Regions from separate parts of the Vibrio gigantis genome, predicted to be linked through region 2. Evidence: predicted binding sites of a transcription regulator. Region 2 holds the regulator's gene; each other region holds the start of a gene.
The links. Region 2 encodes MetJ, which represses methionine synthesis genes. Its sites were predicted from a motif close to TTAGACNTNTANANGTCTAA; they were not measured.
Positions count from the first base shown of each region.

Region 1: the regulator MetJ is predicted to act here: its motif matches at 6,724-6,743, upstream of metE (5-methyltetrahydropteroyltriglutamate--homocysteine S-methyltransferase).
Region 3: the regulator MetJ is predicted to act here: its motif matches at 7,001-7,020, upstream of metH (methionine synthase).

Region 1 covers NZ_AP025492.1:2,263,622-2,273,985, forward strand. The annotation lists gene hisC (histidinol-phosphate transaminase) at 1-261, opposite strand, end outside; gene OCV56_RS09925 (LysR substrate-binding domain-containing protein) at 443-1,330, shown strand; gene OCV56_RS09930 (hypothetical protein) at 1,610-1,858, shown strand; gene OCV56_RS09935 (septation protein A) at 1,968-2,549, shown strand; gene yciA (acyl-CoA thioester hydrolase YciA) at 2,816-3,214, shown strand; gene OCV56_RS09945 (YciI family protein) at 3,410-3,706, shown strand; gene OCV56_RS09950 (GspS/AspS pilotin family protein) at 3,708-4,103, shown strand; gene metE (5-methyltetrahydropteroyltriglutamate--homocysteine S-methyltransferase) at 4,182-6,533, opposite strand; gene OCV56_RS09960 (LysR substrate-binding domain-containing protein) at 6,815-7,726, shown strand; gene OCV56_RS09965 (DUF4250 domain-containing protein) at 7,866-8,066, opposite strand; gene OCV56_RS09970 (hypothetical protein) at 8,179-8,859, opposite strand; gene OCV56_RS09975 (YgiQ family radical SAM protein) at 9,097-10,364, shown strand, end outside.
Region 2 covers NZ_AP025492.1:3,292,783-3,303,146, forward strand. The annotation lists gene ppc (phosphoenolpyruvate carboxylase) at 1-188, shown strand, start outside; gene OCV56_RS14810 (PadR family transcriptional regulator) at 538-1,077, shown strand; gene metF (methylenetetrahydrofolate reductase) at 1,187-2,086, opposite strand; gene OCV56_RS14820 (bifunctional aspartate kinase/homoserine dehydrogenase II) at 2,342-4,753, opposite strand; gene OCV56_RS14825 (O-succinylhomoserine (thiol)-lyase) at 4,756-5,937, opposite strand; gene metJ (met regulon transcriptional regulator MetJ) at 6,146-6,466, shown strand; gene OCV56_RS14835 (malic enzyme-like NAD(P)-binding protein) at 6,674-7,963, opposite strand; gene rpmE (50S ribosomal protein L31) at 8,297-8,515, opposite strand; gene priA (primosomal protein N') at 8,845-10,364, shown strand, end outside.
Region 3 covers NZ_AP025492.1:333,954-344,317, reverse strand. The annotation lists gene OCV56_RS01630 (PglL family O-oligosaccharyltransferase) at 1-105, shown strand, start outside; gene OCV56_RS01625 (pyridoxal-phosphate-dependent aminotransferase family protein) at 206-1,345, opposite strand; lysine riboswitch at 1,522-1,699, shown strand; gene lysC (lysine-sensitive aspartokinase 3) at 1,808-3,175, shown strand; gene metH (methionine synthase) at 3,275-6,952, opposite strand; gene OCV56_RS01610 (cation:proton antiporter) at 7,122-8,402, shown strand; tRNA gene OCV56_RS01605 (tRNA-Trp) at 9,124-9,200, opposite strand; tRNA gene OCV56_RS01600 (tRNA-Asp) at 9,234-9,310, opposite strand; rRNA gene rrf (5S ribosomal RNA) at 9,354-9,469, opposite strand; rRNA gene OCV56_RS01590 (23S ribosomal RNA) at 9,565-10,364, opposite strand, start outside.

The DNA of each region.
Region 1 (10,364 bases), 1.0 Mb from region 2:
CAGTAAATCAATCGCTTCATCGGCACCACGCACCGCAATGGTTGCAGCTTCAGTTCCACAATAAGCTTGGTAGGCCTTGGCAATGTCTTGCGGTAAAAAATCGGGGTAACGATTATGGCTGAGTTCCCCTTGAAACAGAGCGCTTTCCAATTCGTTCGCGTTTAACCAGACACGTCCATCACCACCAATTCTTCTTGCTGATTGATAAGGTATTAATTTTTTTACAGCCTGAGGCACTAAGTTATCAATAAAAGATGTCAAGAAGCTATCCCTTTCACATAATCACATTGTCTTCACCACTGCTTTCATATTCAAAAAATGTAATTTATACACATATTGAATCACTAATGATGAGTAAGTATTTACATTCAAACAGAACACTATTGATAAATGAATCGAAATAATCACATAATAGCCATGATAAAAAGTCATAGGTAAAGATATGAAAAATACACTCCCTTCAACCAAAACCTTGCTCGCATTCCTGTCTACGGCAAGGCATCTCAACTTTACACGCGCGGCACATGAGCTCAATGTGACGCAAGGTGCGGTGAGTCGTCAGGTGTTGTCGTTTGAAGAAAGCCTTGGGTGTGATCTCTTCTATCGCCATGCTCGTGGTTTGTCATTAACGCCTAAAGGAGAAGAACTGGTTCCTCTCATTCAAGGGACTATTCAACAACTGCAATCGGCACTTAATCAGGTCGCGAGCTCTCCCTCTAAGATAAAACTCAATGCCCCGAGTTGTATTACCTCTTGGCTATTACCTAAGTTGATGTCGTTTCAACAAGCCTACCCTGAGATTGATGTCGAGCTCACATCAACTATCAAACACGTTTTTGAGCCAAGCTTTGATCCCTTCGATGCGGTGATCACCTATGGCAAGAAACCAAGCCAGCACTCAATTGTTAGTCAACTGCTGTTCAACGAACAACTCGCCCCCATCTGCCAAGCTCAGAGTATTGTTCCAAGCCACCTGATCGACAGCACTTCAACTATCATCAAGCCACACAAGCTTGCTCAGTACACTTGGTTACATGCCAACAATGAGCAAAGTGACTGGCGACTTTGGTTAGAACACATCGGTAGCCATGATCTTTCAAGTAAGAACAACCAGCAATTTGCCACGCTCGATCAAGCGATGAATGCGGCCATTCAGGGCTTTGGGATAGCGATAGGCGATATCACGCTCGCTAAGCAAGATATCGATTTGGGTAGATTGGTAAAAGTGAGTGAAGGCAGCGTATTCTCCGGCAACGGTTACTTCTTGTTGCAACCTAAGAATCGTCAAAATGCCTCATTATCGACTCTGGTTGATTGGCTCGTTGATTAGCGAGCAATGCTCTGCTGTGTATACCCAACAGAGCATTGTCATAATGAGAATCTGGTTAATTCTCAAAATAAAACTATTTCGCTACGGCAACACATTGCTCAAGCGGGAGAAGAGCAAGCGGTGTATTAACTGATTGAAAAGAATTATCAATTCAATTTTTTAAGTGAATGTTCTGCCTAGAAACTTAAAATGGCATCTGAATTGCTTTGTCATAGATAACCCAACCAATATACAGCAGGTTGCATCATTATCACTGCAGCTTGTCACGGAGGATAGGCTATGACCTTACAAAGACATACGTATTACGGCTTAATTCACCACGGAATTAAAACTCTATTGATCGACAGAGTTGGTCACTTTACTGAACGTGAATATCACGAGTATCTAGACCTTACGACAGGAAAATCGACGTGCTTTGCCATGAGTGAGCAAGAACTAGAGAACACTTTAGATAATCTTAAAAGCGAAGGCTACTTAGAAGATATTAAGAAGTTGATTCCTCGCTACCAAACATCGTCAATTCGCTGACGAGGTCTTAAAGAAAATTAGTTTTGCCGCCAATTGCCTCGAGCTATTTAGCATCGAGGCGATTTTAGTTAGACTGTTTGCATCTCAACTAACTGGATAGTCAGTCCACATGAAACAAATTCTTGATTTCATCCCTCTCATCATTTTCTTTGCGCTCTACAAGATGTACGACATCTACACCGCGACAGGTGCTTTGATTGTTGCCTCTGCAGTACAGGTTGTTTTGACGTACTTCATCTATAAAAAAGTAGAGAAAATGCAGGTGGTCACGTTTCTTATGGTTGCCGTATTTGGTGGCATGACCATCTTCTTGCACGACGACAACTTCATTAAATGGAAAGTAACGATCGTTTACGCTCTATTCGCTATTGGCCTGACAGCCAGCCACCTTATGGGAAAATCAGCAATTAAAGGCATGTTGGGTAAAGAGATCACACTGCCTGATGCCGTATGGGGCAAGATTAACTGGGCTTGGACTCTATTTTTTACCCTATGTGCCATTCTCAACGTTTACGTTGCTTTCAGCCTACCATTGGATGTGTGGGTTAACTTCAAGGTGTTTGGCCTGCTAATAGCAACATTACTATTTACGCTGCTTACGGGTGTCTACATCTATAAGAATTTACCAAAAGATCAACAGCTACAAAAAGAGCAGCAAGAGCTAACTGATAAAAATACTGACGAGAAGTAACCCCAAGGGGTGAGTCCTCATTCCGTTTTTGTTACAATTCTTGTCAATATGCTATACCTAGCGGCCAATGATACTCGTGATCATTGGCCGTTGGCTTTTCTGTGTTGCGGAAACTGGTCAAAATAAAGCCTATTATTTAATGACAATCTCACTAAATTAGCGGCCATCTGGTTTCTTGCTGTTCATTGCACTTATTTGCCAATGTGCTTAACCAGTCAACACATCAGTTTTTATCTAAGATAATCAATACCACCAAGAGTACTACAATGACGATTCAATCAACTTTGAACCCTATTGGTTCTTTACTCCTTCGCACATTAGCGATGCCTTCTGACACTAATGCAGCAGGTCAGATCTTCGGTGGTTGGATAATGTCTCAACTCGACCTTGCTGGCGGTATTTTGGCGAAAGAGATCTCTAATGGCAAAATAGTCACCGTTTCGGTATCAAGCATTGAGTTCAAACAGCCCGTATCGGTTGGCGATGTGGTGTGTGTTTATGGCGACTGCACCAAGATTGGCCGCAGTTCGATGAATATCGACCTAGAGGTATGGGTTAAGCCGGTACTTGATCACGGCATCGGCGATCGTTACAAAGTTTGTGGTGCAACATTCAACTACGTGGCGGTTGATGAAAGTGGTAAGCCTCGCCCTATCAAAAAATAGTACTTTTCACTAAGCCATACATGTCTGTGGTCTTTAGTTTCAGCAAATGAAATTACTAAAGACCATACTGCTCACTCGCACCATTTCACAATTTCTTATCATTAGCCCTTCCAATACCAATTAGTTCGCGTAAATTAGCAAGATAGCGAATTTAAACGCCCCCAATTCAGTGAAGTAAAATAAGGATATCTCAATATGTGGTACGTGATTTTTTCTCAAGACGTCGAAAATTCATTAGAAAAGCGCCTAAGTGTTCGCCCACAACATCTAGAACGCCTACAAACACTTCACGATGAAGGCCGACTTTTGACAGCAGGTCCAATGCCAGCCATTGATTCGGATAACCCTGGCGAAGCTGGTTTCACAGGTTCTACTGTAATTGCTGAGTTTAACTCTTTAGAAGATGCACAGGCATGGGCAGACGCAGACCCGTACATTGACGCAGGCGTTTACCAAAATGTCATCGTAAAACCATTCAAGAAAGTATTTTAACGTGAAAAAATGGATTATTGGCTCACTGGCAGCAGCCCTGCTTGCAGGCTGTGCTTCAAGTGAGCAAGACCAACAAAGACAACTCGAGATGATGGCGCAGCACCGTGCTGGCGTTTTATCTGCAGGCCTGCCGATTGAGTATGGCCCACTGTCAATTATGCGAGTTCTGGCGAAAAACACCGTGATTGAAATCATGATGATTTACAACCAAGATGCTAAAGGCGCTAAGCCTTTAAACCAAGTTGTAGATATGAGCGTGAATAGCTACTGCACCAACTCAGAAGTAAGAGCAAACCTAGATATGGGCTTGGCTTACAACATCAAGATTCGCAACACACGCGGACAACTGATGGTCGAGAAGCTTATCAGCAAAGATACGTGTCAGACCGACAGCTAGATTCGAACAAGTATATAATCAGAAGGCCTCGCATTTGCGAGGCCTTTTTTTATTAAGCAATCAAAATCCTAGACTGAATTATGCCTCAGCGGATTCCCACTCTTTTCGTAACGTCTTAGTTGCAGAAACAAGATTAGTCAATGCCGCTTCCGTCTCTGCCCAGTTACGAGTTTTAAGACCACAATCTGGGTTTACCCATAAACGCTCTGCTGGGATTTTCTCTGCCGCTTTCTTAAGTAAATCAATAATCCACTCTTGTGATGGGATGTTTGGTGAATGGATATCGTAAACACCTGGGCCTATCGCATTCGGGTAGTTGAACTCTTCAAACGCTTTCAGCAGTTCCATGTTCGAACGAGACGTCTCAATCGTAATAACATCAGCGTCTAGTGCAGCCACAGAATCAATGATTTCGTTAAATTCGCTGTAACACATGTGAGTATGAATCTGAGTCTCTGGCTGAGCACTCGCCGCAGAGATCTTAAAAGCATCTACCGCCCACTCTAAATATTCTGCATGGTCACGCTTTTTAAGTGGCAGACCTTCACGAATAGCAGGTTCATCGATTTGAATAATGTTGATTCCTGCATCTTGCAAATCTGACACTTCATCTCGCAGCGCAAACGCCAGTTGGTTGGTGATCTCTTTACGTGAGATGTCTTCACGTGGGAATGTCCAACATAAGATAGTAACAGGGCCTGTCAGCATCCCTTTCATCTGTTTTGAAGTCAGAGATTGCGCATAGGTCGACCATTCCACCGTCATCGGTTTTTCACGCTCAATGTCCGCTATCACAATCGCAGGTTTCACGCAGCGAGAGCCGTAACTTTGTACCCAACCAAACTTAGTGGTTTGGAAACCGGCTAAATTTTCTGCAAAGTATTCCACCATGTCGTTACGTTCCGCTTCACCATGCACCAACACATCTAAATCGAGAGCTTCTTGGCGTTTCACCGCATCCGCGATGTGACCTTTTAGTGCGGTGGTGTATTCCGCTTCGCTCAACTTTCCGGTTCGATAAGCGCTTCGTTGAACTCGGATCTCCCCTGTTTGTGGGAAAGAGCCAATAGTAGTCGTTGGCAGTCGTGGTAAGCCCAACACCTCTGATTGATGCGCGGCGCGTTCTGCATAAGGTGCACTACGTTCTGCTAATGCTTTAGTGATTGTATTAATACGAGCCTGCACCTTCGGCTTGTTTACGTGAGTCGCGCTCTTGCGAGCAACAATCGGCTGGCTATAAGTCTCACACGCTAAAATGGCATTTTGATCGCCGTCTAGCGCCGCACCCAATAAGCTAACCTCTGTGACTTTCTGTTTCGCGAAAGCAAACCAGCTTTTCACTTCTTCGCTAAGCGAATCTTCTAGCTCTAAATCAACCGGACTGTGCAGCAACGAACATGAGCTTGCCACCCAAAGTTTGTCACCCAACTTCTCTTTCACGGGTTGCAGTTTCGCTAACTGAGTAGCCAAGTCTGCTCGCCAAACATTGCGTCCGTTGATGACACCTGCAGACAGAACCCACTCTTCCGGTAATTGACTCACGACTTCATCGAACTGTTGTGGCGCAGCGGCTAAGTCGATATGTAAACCATTCACTGGCAGTTTGACGATTTTGTCTAAGGTGTCTGTCACCGAATCAAAGTAAGTGGTCAATAGCAGCTTCACGTCACCTTGAATCACTTGATAAGCCAACTTGAATGAATCAGCCCACTGTTTTTCAAGCTCAAGCGACAGGATAGGCTCATCGATTTGCACCCACTCAACACCTAACTTGGACAGTTTAGCCAAAATCGCTTGGTAGGCAGTAAGAAGACGAGGCAACAAAGTTAAACGGTCAAAGCCCTCTTCCACTTCTTTGCCTAGGTACAAGTAAGACAGCGGGCCAAGAAGGACAGGCTTAACTTTGTGTCCTGCTTTTATCGCTTCGTTCACTTCATCAAACAGTTGCGGCCAGCTCACTTCAAACGAATCATCTTTACTGAACTCCGGAACAATGTAGTGATAGTTAGTATTGAACCACTTGGTCATGTCAGATGCCGCAGCACCATCTTTGGCACTTTCTAAACCATGTTTCCCGCCACAACAGGTTGGCTGCTTTTGAGATTGAGATTGCCCGCGACCAACACGGAACAAGGTATCTAAGTCTGGGAAGGCTTTCTCTTCTTCAGATCCACCAGCGTGACGTTTTGGCACATGACCTAAAAGCAAAGTCGTTGTTAACACATGGTCGTACCATGCGAAGTCACCCGCAGTTGCAAAGCTTAGATTCGCTTCGGCTTGTACATTCCAGTTACGATTTCTCAGTTCGCTGCCGAGCTGTTTAAGCTGTGATTGGTCAATCTCGCCACGCCAGTACTTCTCTAGTGTGAATTTCAGTTCGCGTTTTTCACCGATGCGTGGGTAGCCAAGAATATGCGTTGTCGTGGTCATGAACCTGTTCCTTATTCAATAATTATTAGTATCTTTTCAGACTGCCTGTTGAAAATTGCGCTGTCTCAACAAGGCGTCTGGATGGCTAAACTATCTACCGAATCTGAATAATGAACAACGTCCAAATATTCATCTTGTTTATTAAAAATATTCATCTTGAATAAACCAAAGATGAGGAACTTAAATCCATCTGGACATCTAGACGTTTACAAATGATAAAAAACCCCGTAGGGTGATTATTAAGAAATATTGAATTGGCTTAGGGAATATGAGGAATACTCATGATAGAGCTTAAACACCTTCGAACATTGACCACCTTGAGAGACAGCGGCTCATTGACAGCAACCGCAACCTCTCTTCATCTGACGCAGTCGGCACTTTCTCACCAATTGAAAGACCTTGAGGCGCGTATTGGCGGTCAGCTTTTCCTGCGTAAAACTAGGCCAGTTAAATTCACCTCTGAAGGTGAGATCTTGCTTAAGCTAGCCGATGAGATACAGCCAAGAATCGCTAAAGCAGAGAACGAACTCGCAAGCCTGAAAGAGGATGTGAATGGTCGTTTGCACATGGCGATCGAGTGTCACTCATGTTTCCAATGGTTAATGCCCGCTTTGAAGGAGTACCAAGTTGCTTGGCCAAGCGTGACACTAGATTTTTCATCAGGCTTTGGTTTTGAACCCTTACCCGCATTAATGGCTGGTGAATTAGACTTGGTGATCACCTCAGATATTCAGCCACGTTCAGAGGTTCACTATGAGCCACTCTTTGATTTCGAGATGCGTTTGATCACTGCAATTAACTCGCCTTTGGCTGATAAGCCAAGCGTTGATCCGCAAGATCTTAGCGATCTCACTATGCTCTCCTACCCTGTTCAAAAGCAGCGCTTGGATGTAGTGAAGCACTTTTTACAACCTGCTGGCATTGAACCGAAGAAGTGGAAGCAGGCGGACAATACATTGATGTTGGTACAAATGGTATCGGCAGGATTAGGTGTCGCGGCATTGCCAAATTGGGCGATCAGTGAGTTTTCAAGACAAGGCTTAATCGCCAGTAAGCCTTTAGGCAAAGGGCTTTCAAGAAGACTGTTTGCAGCGGTAAGAAACTCAGAAAAAGACAAGCGTTACCTGCAAGCTTTCTTTAGTACAGCAAGGCAGCAGAGTAAGAGTCACCTTGATGGCATTGAGGTCGTTTAACAATAACCATCGGCAGTTAACTCGGCTTACGCCAAGCGCAAAAGACAAATGTCAAAAACAAAAAAAGTCACAGATTATCTGTGACTTTTTAGTTTCAGTACCGATGATTATCGACATCTGTTGATTCGCGAAAAATAGACTATCTTGCGTAAGATTTAAACTGGTTAGTCAGTGGGTCGTATTGATAGCCAAGCATATCCAGCTTACCGACGACACTTTCTATATCCATCTCATACATGCTAATGAGCTCTTCAAAACTGTCGCACTCTAAGCGCAGTTTTTCATTCACTATTCCCAGCAAGATAATGCTATCCAGACTTTTAACGTTGCTTAAATCCATCTCGTACTCCTTACGAACACACTGACTAGATTAAGTTTAGGACGCTTACTAAGGTCACGCTAAAAAACAGATCACACTTCTTAAATCAGATACGTGGTTACCATACCCAAAGTTACAGTGCCCAAACTGGCGTTAAACCAACGGCGGCCGCTAACAACATCAACAATGAAACCGTAAGTTGAAGCTTTTCAGGTGTCTTAACAAACAGTAGATGCCAACACCACACCACGATAGAAGAGATCAACAAAGCAAAGCTAAATAGCAAGGTGGAAATTACTGGCTCTAACTGAGCTTCAGAGAGTGAGTAAACGTTCACGACTGTCGCCAGTACCACCAACATTCCCGTCAATACACCCACCACAGGCAAAACACGGTGGAACGCTTGCAAACGCGTTCTTGCAATCGTCAGCAGTAAATGGCTAAACGCCGCACCCAATAATACCACCAACAGCAGAGTCGTAATGATACCGACTGTCGTTGCTTGCTCAGTCGCTTGAATAGCAACGTACGACAACGCCAAACCACACGCCAAATACATTACCCAGATAGGGCCAGAATCACGAGTCTTCTTGGTTTGAACTTGAGAATAGAAATAAAAGATCGCGAACACGACCAGAAATGCTTCAATTTTCACTGAGGCAACCGCCAGCCACAGCACGCCAATTGCTGGCAACATCTTGTGAATACGGCCACGTTGTCCTGGACAAATATCCCCTTTCACCAAGATGAGAGTTAAGATCAGTTGGGCTCCTAAAAGCATCGGAGCAAATTGTACTAATAACGTTTCGACCATTGTGGATCTACTTCTTCAGACTTATTTTCGCGAATAATATCAAAAACTGCTACGAACACTAATCAAAATCACAAATTAGCGACGTTATTCAAGGCTTCAACTATGCTGTTGTATGGTTCTTTTACTGCTTTTAAAAGCGATATAGGGAAAGACACCAGAACTAACAGGGGCATGTTCTACTGGCTAGTCAGGGCGCATGCCGCTATAATTCCCGCCTCAAAAATCAGAGGTCGAAATATGTACAGCGATATCACTCCTATTCATGAACACAAAAAATACTGGGCCGAGTGCTACGGAACTGCACCCTTTTTGCCTACCAGTAGAAAGGAGATGGATGCTCTTGGATGGGATAGCTGTGACATTATTATTGTAACTGGTGACGCGTATGTCGATCACCCGAGCTTTGGTATGGCTATCATTGGCCGTCTTCTTGAAGCTCAAGGTTTCCGCGTTGGTATTATTGCGCAACCTAAGTGGGACAATAAAGATGCCTTTATGAAGCTAGGTAAACCTAACCTATTCTTCGGCATTACAGCGGGTAACATGGACTCCATGATCAACCGCTACACCTCTGATCGCAAATTACGTCACGATGATGCTTACACGCCAAATAACGAAGGTGGTAAGCGTCCTGACCGTGCAACTCTAGTTTATTCTCAGCGTTGTCGTGAAGCCTACAAAGGCACGCCAATCGTTCTTGGTGGTATTGAAGCGAGCTTGCGCCGTGTTGCGCACTACGACTACTGGTCAGATAAAGTTCGTCGCTCTGTATTGTTTGATGCGAAAGCAGACATCCTTCTTTTTGGTAACGCTGAGCGTGCACTGGTTGAAGTAGCACACCGCATTGCTGATGGCGAAGACATGTCAACGCTGACAGACATCCGTGGTACAGCAATCAATCTTGCTGCAGCGCCTGAAGGCTTCAAAATCATCGACTCTTCTCGTATCGAAAAGCCGAACAAAGCTTACGTACCGGTGAACCCGTACGAAGTGGAAACGCAATGTGATACTAAGAAAGATGAGAAAGAAGAAGTCAAAGCACAGCCAATTACTGTTCGCCCTTCTCGTCATGATGCAAAGACAACTGCAGTTCGTATTCCAGCTTACGAAAAGCTAAACAACGACCGTATTCTTTACGCTCACGCTAGCCGTATCTTGCACCTAGAGACAAACCCGTATTCAGGTCGTGCTTTGATTCAACGTCACGGTGACCGTGAACTTTGGGTTAACCAAGCACCCATCCCATTGACGACTGAAGAGATGGATTACGTGTTTGGCCTTGCTTACAAGCGTGTTCCTCACCCTATGTACGGCAAAGCGAAGATTCCTGCATACGACATGATCAAAACCTCGGTGAACATCATGCGCGGTTGTTTTGGTGGTTGTTCTTTCTGTTCAATCACAGAGCACGAAGGTCGTATCATTCAGAACCGTTCAAAAGAATCTATCTTGGATGAAATCGAAGACATTAAAGATAAAGTACCTGGCTTTACCGGTACTATTTC
Region 2 (10,364 bases):
TGATGCAGAGCGACCCTTGGGGGCTTGAGTCAATTCGCCTACGTAACATCTATGTTGAGCCACTAAACATGCTTCAAGCAGAGCTGCTTTACCGTACTCGTAAGTGTGAAACACCACCAGCAGAGCTAGAAGAAGCGCTAATGGTGACGATTGCAGGCATTGCAGCGGGCATGCGAAACACTGGTTAATTAGTATTTTCCACTACAAAAAGAACAAAAGGTCGCCATGTGCGGCCTTTTTATTTTGAAAAATAACCACTAGTGAGTATTTTATCAGTTTTTTGGGTTATTTTGTCCATGTATTCTACTTTATGCTTATTATTTAGATATACTACTGCTCCGCTGCGGAAACACTCCAAAAAAATAATCTGCAGCAACTTGACCAATAAACTGGTCATCCTAGGTGATAAACGGCTTTGTAAGGTGACATAACCAACCGATGAGTTGGTGCTACTTAGACATAACCAATATAACGTGCCATTAGAAGCACACTTGTTGTTTAAGTATTTGTTTACTGTTTACCATTTGGATTTCAGACATGTCATTACCACACGTAATTCTAACCGTTTTAAGTACACGCGATGCTACTGGTTACGATATCACAAAAGAATTCTCCGCAAGCATTGGTTACTTCTGGAAAGCTAGCCACCAACAAGTTTACCGCGAGCTAAATAAAATGGCTCAGAACGACCAGGTAACTTGCGTGCTTGAGCCTCAAGAAGGCAAACCTGATCGTAAAGTTTACTCTATCACTGATGCTGGCCGTGGCGCGCTAGGTGAATGGTTTGAACAACCAACTGCACACCCAACCGTTCGTGACGAGTTTTCAGCTAAGCTAATGGCTTGTGCTGTCCAACCTTCTGACGCTTACCGTGTACAACTTGCTGAGCTAGTAGAAGAGTCTCGCAAACTGGTTTCTCACTACAAAGAAATCGAAGCAGCTTACTACGCAACCCCATCGACACTAGACAAGCAAGCACGTCTTGAGCGTCTAACGCTTCGTCGTAACCTACTTATCCGTGAAGCATGGATTGTATGGGCTGAAGAAGTACTGCTTGAACTTGGCGCTCTAGCTTAAGTTAAGCTAGAAAAGAAAAAGGCTTGAACTCTATGAGTCCAAGCCTTTTTTGTATCTATAGGATTTGAAATTCAACTGTCAGGGACTTTTATAAGTACCTAGGCTCAAATTACAGCGCAGCAACTTGTGGACGAACGCCTAGCGTATGGCAAAGTGCGTAAGTCATTTCTGCACGGTTTAGCGTGTAGAAGTGGAAGTCCTTCACACCTTCACGGCTCAGTGTACGAACCATATCAATCGCTTGGCTAGCACCAACAAGCTGACGAGTCGTTGGATCATCATCCAAGCCTTCAAACTGCTTCGCCATCCAGCCTGGTACTTTTACGTTGTTCATCGCAGCAAAGCGAGACGCTTGCTTGAAGTTAGAAACCGGTAGGATGCCCGGTACAATCTCAACATCAACACCCGCCGCCACACAACGGTCACGAAAACGTAGGTAGCTTTCGACATCAAAGAAGAACTGAGTGATAGCACGGTTAGCACCGGCATCCACTTTACGCTTTAGGTTAATAAGATCCGATTGAGCGCTTTTCGCTTCAGGGTGAACTTCAGGGAATGCAGCAACTGAGATATCAAAATCGTGACGAGATTTAAGTAGTTCAACTAAGTCAGAAGCGTACATCTCGGGTGCACCACCGCCTGCTGGAATATCACCGCGCAGCGCAACAATACTTTCAATACCATTTGCCCAGTAATCGTCAGCGATTTGAATCAGCTCTTCGCGGCTCGCATCAATACACGTTAGGTGTGGTGCTGCCACTAGGCCAGTTTGGTTTTTAATTTCTTTAATGATTGAGTGGGTGCGGTCACGTTCACCCGAGTTTGCACCGTAAGTTACCGATACAAATTTTGGTTGAAGTGTTTTAAGACGGTGAACAGAGTTCCACAGGGTCTCTTCCATCTTCTCACTGCTTGGTGGAAAAAACTCAAATGACACATTGATGTTGTCAGAAAGCTCAGCGATATTCTGATTTAAAGCGTCGATATGACTAGCGTGTGTGTATCCCATCTTACTCTCCCTGTGGTAAAAGCAACCACTAAAAACTCAAATCCTTAAACGACGTTTAGACGTCTATATGTCTGTAGAATGTATTGAATACGATTTAATGTCAACAGATCCATTATGAATTTTTCTCAAGTAGATCGTGAGTAAAACTCAAGTAGTTAGATGGCTCGCAAAGCAGAAATAATGTAGAAAAAAGGCTGAAAAACACATCGTGCTTCCAGCCTCATTTATCTTAGTGAATAGTATGCTATTTAGGATTTAAAACAGGCTAGACATTCTGTTTAGATCCGATTGAATTGCACCTGCCGTTACTTCACGACCTGCACCCGGGCCACGAATAACCAACGGATTATCTTTGTACCATTTGCTCTCAATTGCAAAGATGTTATCGCAAGGCAGTAAGTTCGCCAGTGCGTGTTCTTTAGATAGAGCTTCAACACCTACGGTTGCCTTACCATTCTTCTCTAAACGCGCTACGTAACGCAGAACCTTCTGCTGAGAATGTGCTTTCTCTAAACGCTCGGCTAACTCTTCACTCAGCACAGAAGCCTTATCAAAGAAGTCATCCACCGACAGGTCTTGCAACTCTTCAGGTACCAGCGATTCCACTTTTACGTTTTCAGGTTCAATATCTAAACCCGATTCACGAGCCAATATCACCAGCTTACGCATTACATCTGAACCATCGAGGTCAGCTCGTGGATCTGGTTCTGTCAGGCCTTGTTGCCATGCTAAATCCACCAGCTCGCTGAACGGCACCGTACCATCAAACTGTTGGAACAACCAAGACAGCGTGCCCGAGAAAATACCTGATAACGCAATAATGTCATCGCCACTTTCACGCAGGTCGCGTACCGTGTGATTAATCGGCAAACCAGCACCCACTGTCGCGTTGTACAACCAATGACGGCTGATCTTAGCAAACGCATCTTGTACCTGATGGTAATACTCGCTTGATGCCGAACCTGCCACCTTGTTCGCCGAGATAAGATGAATACCTTGTTGTGCGATTTGCAGGTATTTTGCCGCAAGTACAGGGCTCGCAGTCACATCCAGCACCACCGCTTCATCGTAACCCTGAATGGAGCCTAAACGCTCTAACCAGTCGTTTCCATTATTGGCAATCGCTTCGTCGTCAAAGCGTTTACCTACCGAAGTCGCATCAATGCCTTGGTCATCGAACCAATAGGTTTGGCTATCAACCACCGCAACCAATTCAAAGTTCATTCCACGACGCTTTTCGAGTTCCGCTTTTTGCTCAGCAAACAGGCTCAACCAGCTTGAACCAATGTTGCCCTTACCACATAAAGCAATCGCAACACGCTTCTGCGCTTGGAATAGTTGAGAATGAATGCCTTTCACTAGGCTTGATGTTTCACTTTTGCGAATCACTGCCACTAAGCTCAAGCCAGAGTTAGCTTCTGAGATGAATTCAACCGGCGAGCTCTTAAGCTGTTGGTAGAAACCGTAACAGTGGTTCGGATTCTTAGTCACGCCAGCACCCACCGCAGCAATTAAGGAGAAACCCTCTTTGAGCTTAATCTCAGCTTCAATCGCATGATCTTGTAGATATTCTAAAGCGCCACCAGCGATCTCTTCTGTATAAGCAAGACGCAAACAGTGTTGATCCGGTTCAAGCTCATAAGCCAGCGGCTCGAGTTGAGCGCGCTTAAGCCCTTCAAGCACTTCACTCTCTAGACGGTCGAAGTCATGTCCGTGACCAAAGGTCAGCTGCACGATAAGTACTTCATCTAAAGAGGTAATGATTTTCGCGCCACGACCTGATGCCAGTACTCGCTCTATCTGTGTAGAGCCCGCTTCAGGCTGATAGCTGCAACGTAAGCTTAAGTCCATCGCACTTTGAGCCACAGGCTGTAGCGTTCGGCTGTGAAGTACTGGAGCCGCTAAACGAGCTAACTCACTCGCTTCATCAAGGCGAAGCAGAGGCAATAGACACGCATCCGATACCAAACGAGGGTCTGCGCTATATACACCAGCTACGTCACTCCAAATCGTCACGCGTTCAACCTCAGCCAATGCACCAATCACGGTTGCTGAGTAATCTGAACCGTTACGACCGAGTAATACCGTTTCACCATCAGTGTTTTGAGCCATAAAACCAGTAATCACGACGCGGCAATGTGCATGCTGCGCTAGAGCTTCTTTAATCAGAGGGTAAGAGCGTGCGCGGTCAACTTCAGGTTGAGCACCCGCTTCTGCACGTAAAAAGGCACGTGCGTCTTGAGCCACCGCTTGTAAATCATGTTGGCACAACAAAGCGGCTAATAGGCGTGAAGACCAAACTTCACCATGGCCAAGCACCTGAGCTTTTTGCGCTTCGCTTAGAGGAGCAGTTAGCTCACCCAAAGCAGTAAATTCTTGCTGAATAGTGGCCGTTAGCTGAGCCGCAGACTCACCTTCAAGCAGCGCTTCAATCAGCTCAAGTTGGAACTGACGAAGTGCTTGCAAACATTCGTGAGCGATACGACCATCTTTATCGAGCGCTTCAACAAACTCAATCAAGCGGTTAGTTGTTTTACCCGCTGCCGACACCACGACCAAGTCAGTGGCTGATGAGTATTCTCTAAGAATGTTGACCACGCGCTGGTAACACTCAGGATTCGCTAAGCTGCTACCACCAAATTTATGTAGCTGGCGAAAGGTTGCCATTATTAACCCTCCCCTTCAGCAATAAAGCCTTGTGTCTTTTCAAACGCTTGCTTGAGGTCATCAATCAAGTCTTCTGCATCTTCAAGACCAACAGAAAGACGCAGTAACTGTTGAGAAACACCCGCTTCTGCCAGCGCTTCTTCGCCCATTGCACGGTGAGTCATCGAAGCAGGGTGACAAATCAAGCTTTCCACACCACCCAGCGATTCCGCCAAAGAGAACAGCTCTAACTTATCAACAAAGTATTTAAGCGCCTCGAATGAGCCCGCAAACTCAAAGCTCAGCATTGAACCAAAGCCAGACTGCTGCTTCTTCGCGATATCATGACCCGGATGTTCAGGAAGGCTTGGGTGGTAAATCGTGCCGACGAGCTCTTGCTGCTGCAGAGACGCCAGAATTTCGCGTGAGCTTTCTTCGTGAACTCGCATACGCGCACCTAGCGTACGAATACCACGTAGAGTCATGTAGCTATCAAATGGTGTGCCGGTCGCACCAATACAGTTGCCCCACCATGCTAGCTCTTCAGCGTGCTCTTCAGTTTTCGTGACGACAACGCCACCAATAACGTCCGAGTGTCCGTTGATGTACTTGGTGGTTGAGTGGATAACAAAATCCGCACCCAGTTCTAAAGGCTTTTGGAACACTGGAGTCAAAAACGTGTTATCGACAGCAACCAGAGCACCAACCTCTTTCGCTTTACGGCAAGTTTCTGCAATATCAACCACACGAACCAAAGGATTCGATGGTGTTTCAATTAAGATCAACTTTGGCTTAAGCGCGATCGCCGCATCCAGCGCCGCTTGATCCGATTGATCAACGAACAGAACTTTAAAGTCACCTTTGAGTGAGCGAGTGTTAAACAGACGGTAAGTACCGCCGTAGCAGTCGTGTGGTGCGATAATAAGATCATCGCCGCCTAGGAAAGCAGAAACCCATAAGTTAAGCGCCGAAGTACCACAATTAGTGACAACCGCGCCTTTACCCGATTCAAGCTCAAACAGTGCCGTTTCTAATAAACCGCGATTTGGGTTACCAGAACGGGTGTAATCGTACTTTGGCACTTCACCAAAAGCGGGAAACCCATAGTTAGTCGAAAGATAAATAGGTGGGACAACGGCATGGTGTTGCGTGTCTGACTCGATACCAGTACGTACTGCGATGGTTGCTGGCTTCCGGCTGCTCATAGGTGCTTCCTTACAAGTTTTGCGTCTGAGAATCACAGCTGCTTGTCGGCATTTTGCGGCTGTGTTAGATATATGTTATTCACTTTACTTTCATAAACGTGAGACGTCAACACTTCTAGACGTCCATATGTCTTTGCTTATGGCGGTAAATCCCGCTAAAATCACCACTATTAATTTATTCTAACAACTAAAGTGATGAAGGTACGCAATGGCCGACTGGAATGGTGAATACATAAGCCCATATGCTGAGCATGGAAAGAAAAGCGAACAAGTAAAGAAGATTACAGTTTCTATCCCTCTAAAAGTGTTAAAGGTTCTAACTGACGAGCGTACTCGCCGCCAGATTAACAACCTACGCCATGCAACAAACAGTGAGCTACTGTGCGAAGCCTTTCTACATGCGTACACAGGCCAACCACTACCAACGGATGAAGACCTTCGTAAAGACCGTCCTGACGATATCCCTGCTGAAGTGAAAAAGCTGATGACAGAAATGGGCATCGAGTTCGAAGCGTTTGACGAAGAATAAAAACAACTCAGTCACTGCCTTCATTATTGATTCGCTCTAGCTGAACCCTATTTATCACACCGCGCATTGTTTTTTATGACTGCGCTGTGAATGATAGACATAAAAAAACCGACTCCAGATGAGTCGGTTTTTTATTATTCTTTTCGTCTCGATAACGAAACGACGATACCAGAAGATTATGTCATCCAGTCTCTATGCCATATGCTTCTATGCCATGTAGTTAGCAGGCATCTCGATACGAGCTACGCCAGATTCAACAGCCGCTTCTGCTACTGCTTTTGCTACGCGAGGAAGTAGACGTGGGTCCATTGGCTTAGGAATGATGTAACCCTTACCGAACTCCAGTGCAGTCTCGCCCGCAGCTGCTAGTACTTCAGCTGGAACTTCTTCTTTCGCCAGTTCACGAATCGCTTTAACCGCCGCTAGCTTCATTTCGTCATTGATTTCGCTCGCACGCACGTCTAGTGCACCACGGAAAATGAATGGGAAACAAAGTACGTTGTTTACTTGGTTAGGGTAATCACTGCGGCCTGTACCCATGATAAGGTCAGAACGAACTTCGTGAGCAAGCTCTGGCTTGATCTCTGGATCTGGGTTTGAACATGCAAACACAACTGGCTTATCAGCCATCAGCGTTAGAGCTTCTGCTGGAAGCAGGTTAGGACCCGATACACCCAAGAACAGGTCAGCGCCTTCGATAACATCTTCAAGCGTACGCTTATCGGTATTGTTTGCGAACAGCTCTTTGTATTCGTTTAGGTCATCACGACGAGTGTGGATCACACCTTTACGGTCAAGCATGTAGATTTTTTCACGCTGAGCGCCACACTTAATCAGTAGTTCCATACAAGCAACCGCAGCTGCGCCAGCACCTAAACAAACGATCTTACACTCTTCAAGTTTCTTACCTTGAAGTTCGATCGCGTTCAGCATACCCGCTGCTGTCACAATCGCAGTACCGTGTTGGTCATCGTGGAATACCGGAACATCACAACGTTCAATCAAGCGACGTTCAATCTCAAAACAGTCTGGTGCTTTGATGTCTTCCAGGTTAATACCGCCGAATGTATCTGCGATATTCGCAACCGTATCAACGAACTCATCGATTGTGCGGTGTTTTACTTCAATATCGATAGAATCTAAACCAGCAAAACGCTTAAACAGGAGCGCTTTACCTTCCATAACAGGTTTAGAAGCAATAGGACCAAGGTTACCTAGGCCAAGAATCGCTGTACCGTTAGAGATAACTGCAACCATGTTGCCTTTACCTGTGTACTTATAAACGTTATCGACGTTCTGTGCGATCTCGCGAACAGGCTCGGCTACGCCTGGGCTGTATGCAAGTGCTAGGTCTTCTGCAGAGTTTGCAGGCTTCGTCAGTTCTACGGCAATTTTGCCAGGAATTGGGAACTCATGGTAATCAAGAGCTTGCTGACGGAATTGTTCTTGAGGCGATAATTCTTGAGAGGATTGATCTTGGCGGCTGTCTTCAGACATAGGTGTAGGTTCCTAGGATATTATTATTTGGGGGATCTTGTTCATGTTAATGGATGTACTTCAAAGTTCCTAGGTGGTAAAAGCCTCTGTCTCATGAAAAAACGAGATTTCACTACTAATAAGACCAGTGAGCAGTTGAAATTACTGTCGCCTGTTGAACTTTCGAACGGAATTTTAGTGGCGAGAGATAAGCAAGGAGTTGCTCTACAATAGAAAGAGAAAAAAGTTATCGTTAGGCGGGATTGAAACTTGAATGAAAGTCAGTGCTTTCTCAGATAGCAGGCAACCAAAAAGGACACCGAAGTGTCCTTTTTCATGTCTAAATAGCGAGAATTACTTCTTGCTAGAAAGAGCACCGAAACGCTTGTTGAAGCGATCAACACGGCCGCCCGTATCTACGATACGTTGCTTACCAGTGTAGAACGGGTGACATTTGTCACATACGTCTAGGTGGATTGATTCTTTTGCTAGCGTTGAGTTGAACTCAAATGTGTTGCCGCAAGAACAAGTAGCAGTAACTGCTTTGTATTCTGGGTGGATACCAACTTTCATGGGAAAACCTCAATTAGGCCGTGTCGCCATCCGATTCTAAGCCGGACACCACACGTTGTTAAAAAATAAATAAAGACACCGCTGCACCACGAATCGCGATAAAGCCATACCTTTAAGGCGCAGTATAGTAATGAATCTATAAGACAGGATCAACTGATTTGATACATTTTTCACCAATAGTATTTTTCTCTCCCTTATCAGCTTGATATTTCGGGCTTCCATTGCCGTCATTAGTTAACTCACGACGCTCATCCAAACTGCTTCTCGAATTTAAGCGCCTTATCCATTAGACTGTTCGCTCTCGTCAACTCAGATAAAGCCATCCCTTTATGCGTCCAATGATTGCCCGCGTGGCACTGCCTGTTCCACTCGACAAGCAGTTCGATTACAAGATTCCTAGCCACCTATTCCCAATTATTGGTGGACGAGTCTCTGTGCCTTTTGGACGACAAACCTTAACCGGTATTGTAACGGCTCTGGTTAACGAATCAGAATTCGATCTAGACAAACTCAAACCCATTAAAGCCCTATTAGATAATCAGCCAGTTTGGCCGGAATCTGTCTATTCACTATTAATGTGGTGCAGTCAGTTTTATCAGTACCCACTTGGCGAAACCTTTGCTAACGCCCTACCAAGCGCTTTACGTAAAGGCAAAGCCGCAGACTTCGCAACTTTGGTTGAGTGGCAGTTAACGCCATCAGGCAGAGACCAGCTGATGCAGGGCTTTGGTCGCGCGGTCAAACAAGCCAAAGTAATGCACATGCTTGAGCACGGCCCAGTTCCTCATCAAGAGTTCATTGATGAAGAGGTTGGCAGCGCAGTCCTCAAGACGTTAGAAGAGAAAGGCTGGATTGAATCGGTAGAGAAGAAGCCGAAACGTCAGCCGTGGCCAGTGGATCTTGAAAACGACCAAGACAAACCTAAGCTCAATGCTGAGCAAGCTATTGCGATTGCGACCGTAAATAGCCAGACCGCCTTTGGTTGTTTCCTGTTAGAGGGCGTTACTGGCTCAGGTAAGACTGAAGTTTACCTGAATATGATCAAACCGATTCTCGACCAAGGTAAACAAGCGTTAGTGTTAGTGCCCGAGATTGGCCTAACCCCTCAAACGATTAATCGCTTTAAGCGACGCTTCAATGTACCTGTTGAGGTTATCCACTCCGGTCTCAACGATTCAGAGCGCCTAAATGCGTGGCTCTCGGCTCGCGATAAGATAGCAGGCATAGTGATTGGTACCCGTTCAGCTCTGTTCACGCCATTTGCAGACTTGGGCATTATCATTGTCGATGAAGAACACGATGCCTCTTACAAACAGCAAGATAGTCTGCGCTACCACGCTCGCGATGTGGCTATCATGCGTGCTCATAAAGCGCAGATCCCGGTTGTGTTAGGCTCGGCGACTCCGGCCTTTGAAACTCTGCACAACGCTCAGATAGGCAAATACAGTTATCTTACTCTTACTTCACGTGCAGGTGTCGCACTGCCGACCACCAATAAGGTGTTGGATGTTAAGGGTGAATATTTAGAAAGTGGCTTGTCTGCGTCGTTGATTGCAGAAATGCAAAGACACCTCAAAGCAGGTAACCAAGTGATGCTGTTTCTCAATCGTCGTGGATTCTCTCCCGCATTGATGTGTCACGATTGTGGCTGGACAGCCGAATGTAAACGTTGTGATGCTTACTACACCTATCACCAATACAGCAATGAAATGCGCTGCCACCACTGCGGTTCCCAGCAGCATATAGTGCACAATTGCCAAGGTTGTGGTTCAGCGAACTTAGTAACGGTAGGTGTCGGTACCGAGCAATTAGAAGCTCAACTTGGCCAATTATTCCCTGAATACAAAAC
Region 3 (10,364 bases), 620 kb from region 2:
CAGATCCGTAGCGAAGCAAAGTTTTTATTCCCAAACAGAGACTTTTCACAGGTTCAATACAAGAAAATATCTCAAGCTGAAAACAACGTCTCGTCGGCAGAGTAACTAAGAGTTTACGAGATATTAATTCGTCGTATTACCTTTAAAGCAAACAAAAAAAGCGCACGTTCTCTCGTGCGCTTTTTTTAATTTCAGTTAATTACAACTATTTCAAAACATCTTTTAGCGCTTTTAGACACAGCGCGACATTCTCTTTACGAGCACCGTAACCCATTAGGCCGATACGCCACGCCTTACCAGCCAAAGAGCCAAGCCCAGCACCGATTTCAAGGTTATATTCTTCTAGAAGCTGCGATCTGATCTTAGCCTCATCAATTCCTTCAGGGAAATAAAGTGCGTTAAGTTGTGGTAAGCGGCTATCTTCATCAACCACAAACTTCAGTCCTAAAGCTTCGACTCCCTCTTTCAACTCTTGATGCATTGCGTGATGGCGAGACCAGGCATTATCTAGGCCTTCATTTTTCAGTAGCACAAGAGACTCATGTAGCGCATAAAGACTGTTTACAGGTGCAGTATGGTGATAGCTACGCTTACCTTCGCCACTCCAATAACCTAATACCAAGCTCTGATCTAAGAACCAACTTTGTACTGGTGATTGACGCGCCTTCATTTTCTCGACAGCACGCTGAGAGAAAGTCACTGGAGACAAACCCGGCACACAAGATAGACATTTCTGGCTTCCCGAATAAACCGCATCAAGCTGCCACTCATCAACCAGCAATGGCACACCACCTAATGATGTCACCGCATCGACAATCGTTAAGGCATCAAACTGACGAGCAATAGCCGAGATAGCTTGAGCATCCGATAGCGCTCCAGTTGATGTCTCGGCATGCACAAACGCGACAGCAACAGCATCGGGGTTTTCTGCCAATGCTTTTTCTACTTTGTCGACAGAAACAGGCTTGCCCCACTCGTCGTCAACAAGGATGGCTTCGCCACCACAGCGCACCACATTTTCTCGCATACGCTCACCGAAGACACCGTTACGACAAACGATTACCTTTTCACCAGGCTCAATCAAGTTAACAAAACAGGTTTCCATACCCGCGCTGCCCGGTGCAGAAACGGCAATCGTAAATTCGTTTTCAGTCTGAAAAGCGTACTTAAGAAGCTGTTTAAGCTCATCCATCATCGCAATAAACAACGGATCTAGGTGACCTATCGTAGGACGGCTCAAAGCCTGTAGCACTTGAGGTGAAATATCAGAAGGACCTGGTCCCATTAACGTTCGGTGTGGTGGATAAAAGCTATCGATAGCAGTAGTGAGTGTTAAATTAGACATGTACATCCCTTACGTTAATGTTGTGAACAATCCACCCTAAAGCAAATTGATTACCTCAGCAATTAGCCATAAGTATTGAGGTCAAACCACTGTCACATAATTGTTAAAATTATTTTTCAATAATCTCAAGTTACCAATTGACATTGTTACCGCAAACACGTTCAATGAAATGGCTATCTAGCAGAAGAGGAGCACTGCCCAGGCAGATGTTTTGTGGAACCGCATTTCCAATACAAAACATTTATGGGGAGCAGTGCCGAGATAATAAAAGGATGCAGGACCTTTATTATCGGTTGAGCGGGCTGAATCCCGTCAACTGTCGCCATTTCTATATGGTGAAGAGCTTCTGAGGTTACTATTCTAATAATTCCTCTCTTTTTGCTCTAAAACTCTCTTCGAAAAACATCGGACGTTGGATTACCCAACCGTAATTTTATTTTAGGAAGTCGTGGGAGATATATCGTGAGTGCATCTAATGTAGCTGGTTCTTTTAATGTCGCTAAGTTTGGTGGAACAAGTGTTGCCAACTTTGAAGCAATGAGCCGTTGTGCTGCCATTATTGAAAACAACTCAAATACGAAACTGGTCGTGAGTAGTGCATGCTCTGGCGTCACTAACTTGCTAGTTGAACTGGCGAATGGTGTTCAAGACAAAGCTCGTCGTCAGGAACTAATGGCGCAATTAACGGACATTCATAATGCAATTCTTGACCAACTCGCAGACCCAATCAGCATCGAGAAAGAAGTTCACTGTATTCTTGATGACATTGCAAGCGCTGCAGAGGCCGCATCATTCCAAACCAGTACCAAACTGACTGATCACCTCGTCGCATGTGGCGAGTTGATGTCGACACACATCTTGGCTCAAATCATTCGTGAACGAGGCACCCCTGCTGTTCGTTTCGATATCAGAGATGTAATGCGTACTAATGATGATTTTGGTAAAGCCGAACCTCAACTAGAAGATATTGCCGCTCTAGCACAAGAGAAACTTATTCCACTTTGCCGACAACAAGTAGTCGTTACCCAAGGCTTTATCGGTGCTGATAGCGAAGGCAACACCACGACTTTAGGCCGAGGTGGCAGTGATTATTCAGCAGCACTGATTGCCGAATCGGTACAGGCGATTGGTTTAGAGATCTGGACGGATGTTCCAGGTATCTACACTACTGACCCTCGTATTGCACCTAAAGCTTCCCCTATCCCTGAGATCAGCTTCAGTGAAGCATCGGAAATGGCAAATTTTGGTGCGAAGATCTTGCACCCATCAACTCTAGTACCTGCACTGCGCCACCAAATCCCGGTATTTGTCGGCTCCTCTAAAGCACCAGAATTAGGTGGCACTTGGATTCGCCAACAGGTAGAAAGCTCTCCACTGTTCAGAGCGCTTGCCCTACGATGTAACCAAACCATGGTTACACTCCGTAGCGCTAACATGTTCCATGCGTATGGTTTTTTGGCAAAAGTGTTCGAGATCCTTGCTAAACATAAGATCTCGGTCGATCTTATCACCACCTCAGAGATCAGTGTTTCACTTACTCTGGATCAAACGGACACATCAGGTGGTGCTCCTGAGCTACCTGAAGCCGCTCGTCTTGAGCTTGAAGAGCTGTGTTCTGTCGATATTGAGCACGATCTATGCCTTGTTGCCCTTATTGGTAACAACATGAGTGAAAGTAAAGGCTATGCGAAGCAGGTGTTCGGCACTCTTGAAGACTTCAACCTGCGCATGATTTGTTACGGGGCAAGTCCACACAACCTATGCTTCTTGTTGGATGAGTCTGTATCTAAACTGGCAATTCAAAAACTGCATCAAGAGCTATTTGAATAAGAGAGGCGGTTAACAGATTGGTTTGAATTAGCCAAATCACAGGAACAAAAAGGGTTGCTCTTGAGCAACCCTTTTCCTTTTTACGTTATGGAACAATCATTAGTTAATATTTGGCCCCAACCATCTCTCTGCCTCTAACATATCCCAGCCTTTACGGTCAGCATAGCTATCCACTTGATCCTGCTGAATCTGTGCAATCGCAAAGTATCGGGCATCAGGATGTGAGAAGTACATACCAGACACGGAAGCACCTGGCCACATTGCGTAGCTCGTCGTTAGCGACATGTCGATTGCTTTTTCAACGTCCATCAACTCCCACAACGTACCTTTCTCTGTATGCTCTGGACAAGCAGGGTAACCCGGAGCAGGACGAATGCCTTGGTACTTCTCTCGAATCAAATCGTCGTTAGACAAATCCTCATCGGGTGAGTAACCCCAAATGTCCTTTCTCACTTCTTTATGCAGATACTCCGCGAACGCTTCAGCCAATCGGTCAGCAACCGCCTGAATCATGATCGCATTGTAGTCATCACCTTTCGCTTTGTATTCATCAGCCAACTCTCGTTCACCGATACCACCCGTTACCGCAAAGCCACCAATCCAGTCCGCTTTACCACTGTCTTTTGGAGCGATGTAATCAGACAGGCAATAGTTAAAGCCTTTGGGTTTCTCTGTTTGTTGACGAAGATTGTGTAGAACCTTTAGAACTTCGGTACGAGATTCATCGGTATACACCTCAATATCATCACCAACACTGTTGGCAGGGAACATCGCACACATACCACGAGCTTCAAGTAGTTTCTCTTTCTCCACACGGTCTAACAGATCGTTCGCGTCTTTGAATAAACGTTTCGCTTCTTCGCCCACTTCTTCATGCTCAAGAATCGCAGGGTACTTACCAACTAAAGACCACGTCATGAAGAATGGCGTCCAATCGATATAATTACGTAACGTAGCCACATCGAAGTCATTGAATATGTGCACTCCCGGCTTAGCCGGTGCCGGTGGTGTATAAGCGTCCCAATCGATCGCCACTTTATTAGCACGAGCTTTTTCAAGTGTCACAGGCTTAGTACGAGGTTTCTTACGATTATGTTGATCACGAACGCGGTCATAATCGATATCTAACTTCTCGACGAAAGCAGGTTTCAATTCATCAGAGAGAAGTGAGGTACATACGCCCACAGCACGAGAGGCGTTATTTACATAAACCACTGGCTCAGAGTAGTTTTGCTCAATCTTCACCGCGGTATGCGCTTTAGAGGTGGTCGCGCCACCAATCAATAGAGGAAGCTTAAAGCCTTGTCTTTCCATCTCTTTGGCAACGTGTACCATTTCATCAAGAGATGGCGTTATCAAACCAGATAAGCCGATAATGTCGACGTTCTCTTCTTTAGCGACCTTAAGAATCTTTTCACAAGAAACCATTACGCCTAAGTCGATAATTTCGTAGTTGTTACACTGCAAAACCACGCCAACGATATTTTTGCCGATATCGTGAACATCGCCTTTAACGGTCGCTAACAGAATCTTACCGTTAGTCGCACCCACTTCTTTGGATGCATTGATGAACGGTTCTAAGTGCGCAACAGCCTGCTTCATTACACGCGCAGACTTAACTACCTGTGGTAAGAACATCTTACCTTCACCAAATAGGTCACCTACAACGTTCATGCCGTCCATTAGAGGACCTTCAATCACTTCAATAGGGCGAGAGGCATTAACACGAGCTTCTTCAGTGTCTTCAACTATAAAGTCTGTAATACCTTTAACTAAAGAGTGCTCTAAGCGCTTCTCTACAGGCCAAGTTCGCCATTCTAGAGCTGACTTGTCTTCAACTTTACCTACTGCTCGCTCTAGGTACTCAGTTGCCATATCAAGCAAACGTTCCGTCGAATCATCACGACGGTTTAGTACTACATCTTCAACAGCATCACGCAGGTCTTCAGGAACATTATCGTAAATCTCCAGCTGACCAGCATTTACAATGCCCATATCCATACCGTTTTTAAAACAGTGATATAGGAATACTGCGTGGATTGCCTCACGGACGTAGTTATTGCCACGGAATGAGAACGACACGTTCGATACGCCACCAGAGATCATCGCATGAGGGAGATCGCGTTTGATATCTCCCACTGCTTCAATGAAATCAACCGCATAGTTGTTATGTTCATCAATGCCAGTCGCAACCGCGAAGATATTCGGGTCAAAAATAATGTCTTCAGGAGGGAAGCCAACTTCATCAACAAGAATGTTGTAGGCATTGGTACAGATTTCAACTTTACGTTCACGTGTATCAGCCTGACCAACTTCATCAAAAGCCATCACAATAACGGCAGCACCATAGCGACGAACTAACTTGGCTTGCTCGACAAATTTCTCTTTACCTTCTTTTAGAGAGATAGAGTTGACGATACCTTTACCCTGAATACATTTCAGGCCAGCTTCGATAACTTCCCATTTTGAAGAGTCGACCATTACTGGTACTTTTGAAATTTCTGGTTCAGAGGCACATAAATTAAGGAATTTAACCATACACGCTTCAGCGTCTAGCATCCCTTCATCCATGTTGATATCGATAATCTGAGCGCCATTTTCGACTTGCTCACGAGCAACACTCAATGCTTCGTCGTAAAGCTCTTCTTTGATCAAACGCTTGAAACGCGCAGAACCGGTAACGTTAGTACGCTCACCCACGTTCACAAACAGAGACTCTTTAGCTATGGTCAGAGGTTCTAAACCAGATAAACGACACGATACTGGTAGGTCAGGTAATTGACGAGGAGTAACACCTTCAACCGCTTCTGCCATTTGGCGAATATGCTCTGGAGTAGTACCACAACAGCCACCAATCAAATTCAAGAAGCCACTTTCAGCCCACTCTTTAACATGCTCAGCCATGTCTTCAGGTGAAAGATCATACTCACCAAATGCGTTAGGTAAACCCGCATTTGGGTGAGCAGAAACATAGCTCTCAGAGATACGAGACATCTCACCGACATACTCACGTAACTCATCAGGCCCTAGTGCACAGTTCAATCCGAACGAGATAGGTTTAACATGACGAAGCGCATTATAGAAAGCCTCAGTTGTCTGCCCTGAAAGTGTACGACCTGATGCATCAGTAATGGTGCCTGAGATCATTACAGGCAGAGAGATTCCCACTTCTTCGAAAACAGATTCCACAGCAAAAGCACACGCTTTGGCATTTAGTGTGTCGAAGATAGTTTCAATAAGAATTAGGTCTGAACCGCCTTTAATAAGCGCACGAGTCGATTCAGAGTAAGCTTCGACCAACTCGTCAAAGCTAACATTACGGTAACCCGGATCATTAACATCTGGAGAGATAGAACAAGTACGGTTAGTCGGACCTAATACACCCGCCACAAAGCGAGGTTTTTCTGGGGTCTTTGCCGTCCACTCATCAGCCGCTTCACGGGCAAGCTTAGCGGCCGCAAAGTTAATTTCTTCACTAAGGCTTTCCATATCATAGTCGGCCATAGCGATGGTTGTAGCGTTAAAGGTATTGGTTTCGAGGATGTCAGCCCCAGCTTGCAAATATTGTGAATGGATATCTTTGATAAGCTGAGGTTGTGTCAGTACTAAAAGGTCATTGTTACCTTTTAGGTCACTATGCCAATCAGCAAAGCGTTCACCACGATAGTCTTGCTCTTCCAATTTATAGTCCTGAATCATGGTGCCCATGCCACCATCAATCAGTAAAATTCGTTGCTTCAACAGAGCGTCAATCTTTTGCCTTACATTACTTCCCACGGTACAACCTCATTCCTTTAATTATCCCTCCATCCTATCACACATTAAAAAGGAGTCTAGACGTCTAAAAAAGGAAATTGATTACCGACTAATGACAAAAAAGTGTTTGCTATTTGAGCATGAGACAACGAAAATTCATATTCATACTTTGTTACATATTGGAATCCCAATGTCGGTCTATTACACCTTATGCTTCTTGTCCGCTGCAGCTATGCTTATTGCTTTCGTGAATACGAAAATTGGTAAAATGCAGACAACCATCGCCATCACAGCAGGCTCAATGATGTTATCTCTATTGATTATCATTGCGGGACAAAACAATTGGTTCCAATTGGCGGACATCGCCTCAGAAACCGTTGCCAGTATCAACTTTGAAGATTTCCTACTTAAGGGAATACTGGGGTTTTTGCTCTTTGCCGGTGGTTTGGGAATTAAATTACCCAACCTAAAAGACCAGAAATGGGAAATAACAGTACTCGCGTTGGGGGCTACGCTGTTTTCAACCTTCTTTATTGGTTTTGTGCTCTACGGGTTCTGTCAGTTCATCGGTATTCAATTTGATCTAATTTACTGCCTACTATTCGGCTCTCTAATCTCTCCAACCGACCCGATTGCCGTTTTAGCAATAGTAAAGAAACTCGATGCTCCCAGACGAATCTCTACACAAATCGAGGGAGAGTCTTTATTTAACGATGGTTTTGGCTTAGTTATCTTCGTAACCTTATTTACTATCGCATTCGGTACAGAAGCACCAACTGTCGGTAGCGTGACCATGTTATTCGTCCAAGAGGCGATTGGCGGCATAGTCTATGGTTTTGTTTTAGGTCTAGTATTCCATTACCTAATCAGCAATACCGATGATCACTCGATGGAGTTACTATTAACCATCGGCATCCCAACAGCTGGTTATGCGTTTGCTGAAGTTCTGCATGTATCAGGACCATTAGCGATGGTAGTTTCAGGAATCATGATTGGTAACTGGACTCGCTTTATCGGATTCTCAAAAGAGAGTGAGGATCACCTAGACCATTTCTGGGAATTGATTGATGAGTTCTTAAATGGCGTACTATTCTTATTGATTGGTATGTCGATGCTGTTGTTCAAATTCCACCAAGAAGACTGGATCTTAATGGCATTCGCAATTCCTCTAGTATTAAGTGCACGCTACCTAAGTGTTTTCTTGTCTTATATCGGGTTTAAACGCTTTAGAGCTTACAACCCGTGGTCGATCAAGATTCTAACCTGGGGTGGGTTACGCGGTGGCTTAGCTCTAGCTATGGCACTTTCAATCCCTTCAGGTATCTGGGTGATTGAAGGCAAAGCAATAGATGTTAAAGAGATAATCCTTGTCATGACATACGCCGTTGTTGTGTTCTCTATTCTAGTTCAAGGCTCAACTATCACTCCAATGATAGAGAAAGCGAAACAAGCAGAGAAAGAGCTAGATTAACATACCAAAATATTAAACTGGGCTGCCTAATTTAGGCGGCCTTTTTTATGCCCGATGAAAGTCGGGGTGGCTTATTTCCTCACAGAGGCGGTAGATGCAGAACTACGGTGAAAGATAGAGCTTATCTCGATACTTGAAGTGGCATTATTAAAGTAGTCAAAGCTTTAGTATGGGCTGAACACTGGACTTTTCTAAAAAAAGCAAAGACAAATGATGCAGATAACGTATAAACAGCAAGATTAACCAGAGCTATTATTGGAAGCGACACTATCCCCAAAAACATTCTTCTATAGCACTAACCAACCAATCTACTAGGCCACTCTTCAACGATACGAGCATAAGCAGAGGGTTCATAGTTTTATCTGCAAGTTAAAATAACGAGGCTCAAGACCTATCTGTAATAGCTTTGGTCATTAGCAGAAACTACAGATCGGCTAAATATCCAATAGAAAGCTTTAGTTTTGAACTAAGTCTTTAAATACAGAACAGCTGCACTAAGCAGGTGCTCAAGAGGTTCGGTAGATAGAGGCAGTTAAAAAGGTGACCGAAGCATTTCTGCCGGGACGCACAGTCTAGAGCCTTAAAGGTGGCAGGGGTGGACTGAGCACTCCAGAGGCTCGACCGGGCTAGCACCCGCGGGAGCATCTAGTTATCCCAACATTACTTTTCAGAAGCAACAGACGTAAAAAAGCCCCAGCATTTCTGCTGAGGCTTTAGTATATGGCAGGGGTGGAGAGATTCGAACTCCCAACACGCGGATTTGGAATCCGCTGCTCTGCCAATTGGAGCTACACCCCTATTTCAGTTTAAAGAGCTGAAACTCTGAATAAGTGGCGGAGTGGACGGGACTCGAACCCGCGACCCCCGGCGTGACAGGCCGGTATTCTAACCAACTGAACTACCACTCCGCAGTGGAATACTTGTCGTCGCTGACAAGTGTTCAAATTTAAAGCCTGGCGATGTCCTACTCTCACATGGGGAAGCCCCACACTACCATCGGCGCTATTGTGTTTCACTTCTGAGTTCGGCATGGAATCAGGTGGGTCCACAATGCTATGGTCGCCAAGCAAATTTTAAAATTCGGAAAGCTGTTTCAGTTCTCTTCAAACTCATTCAAGCGTTTGGTATTTCTTTGAGTCCATCAAAACCCCTTGGGTGTTGTATGGTTAAGCCTCACGGGCAATTAGTACAGGTTAGCTCAATGCCTCGCAGCACTTACACACCCTGCCTATCAACGTCGTAGTCTACGACAACCCTTTAGGACGCTTAAAGCGTCAGGGAAAACTCATCTCAAGGCTCGCTTCCCGCTTAGATGCTTTCAGCGGTTATCGATTCCGAACTTAGCTACCGGGCAATGCCATTGGCATGACAACCCGAACACCAGAGGTTCGTCCACTCCGGTCCTCTCGTACTAGGAGCAGCCCCTTTCAATTTTCCAACGCCCACGGCAGATAGGGACCGAACTGTCTCACGACGTTCTAAACCCAGCTCGCGTACCACTTTAAATGGCGAACAGCCATACCCTTGGGACCGACTTCAGCCCCAGGATGTGATGAGCCGACATCGAGGTGCCAAACACCGCCGTCGATATGAACTCTTGGGCGGTATCAGCCTGTTATCCCCGGAGTACCTTTTATCCGTTGAGCGATGGCCCTTCCATTCAGAACCACCGGATCACTATGACCTGCTTTCGCACCTGCTCGAATTGTCATTCTCGCAGTCAAGCGGGCTTATGCCATTGCACTAACCACACGATGTCCAACCGTGTTTAGCCCACCTTCGTGCTCCTCCGTTACTCTTTGGGAGGAGACCGCCCCAGTCAAACTACCCACCAGGCACTGTCCGTAATCCCGATTCAGGGACCAACGTTAGAACATCAAAACTACAAGGGTGGTATTTCAAGGACGACTCCACCACATCTAGCGACGCGGTTTCAAAGTCTCCCACCTATCCTACACATGT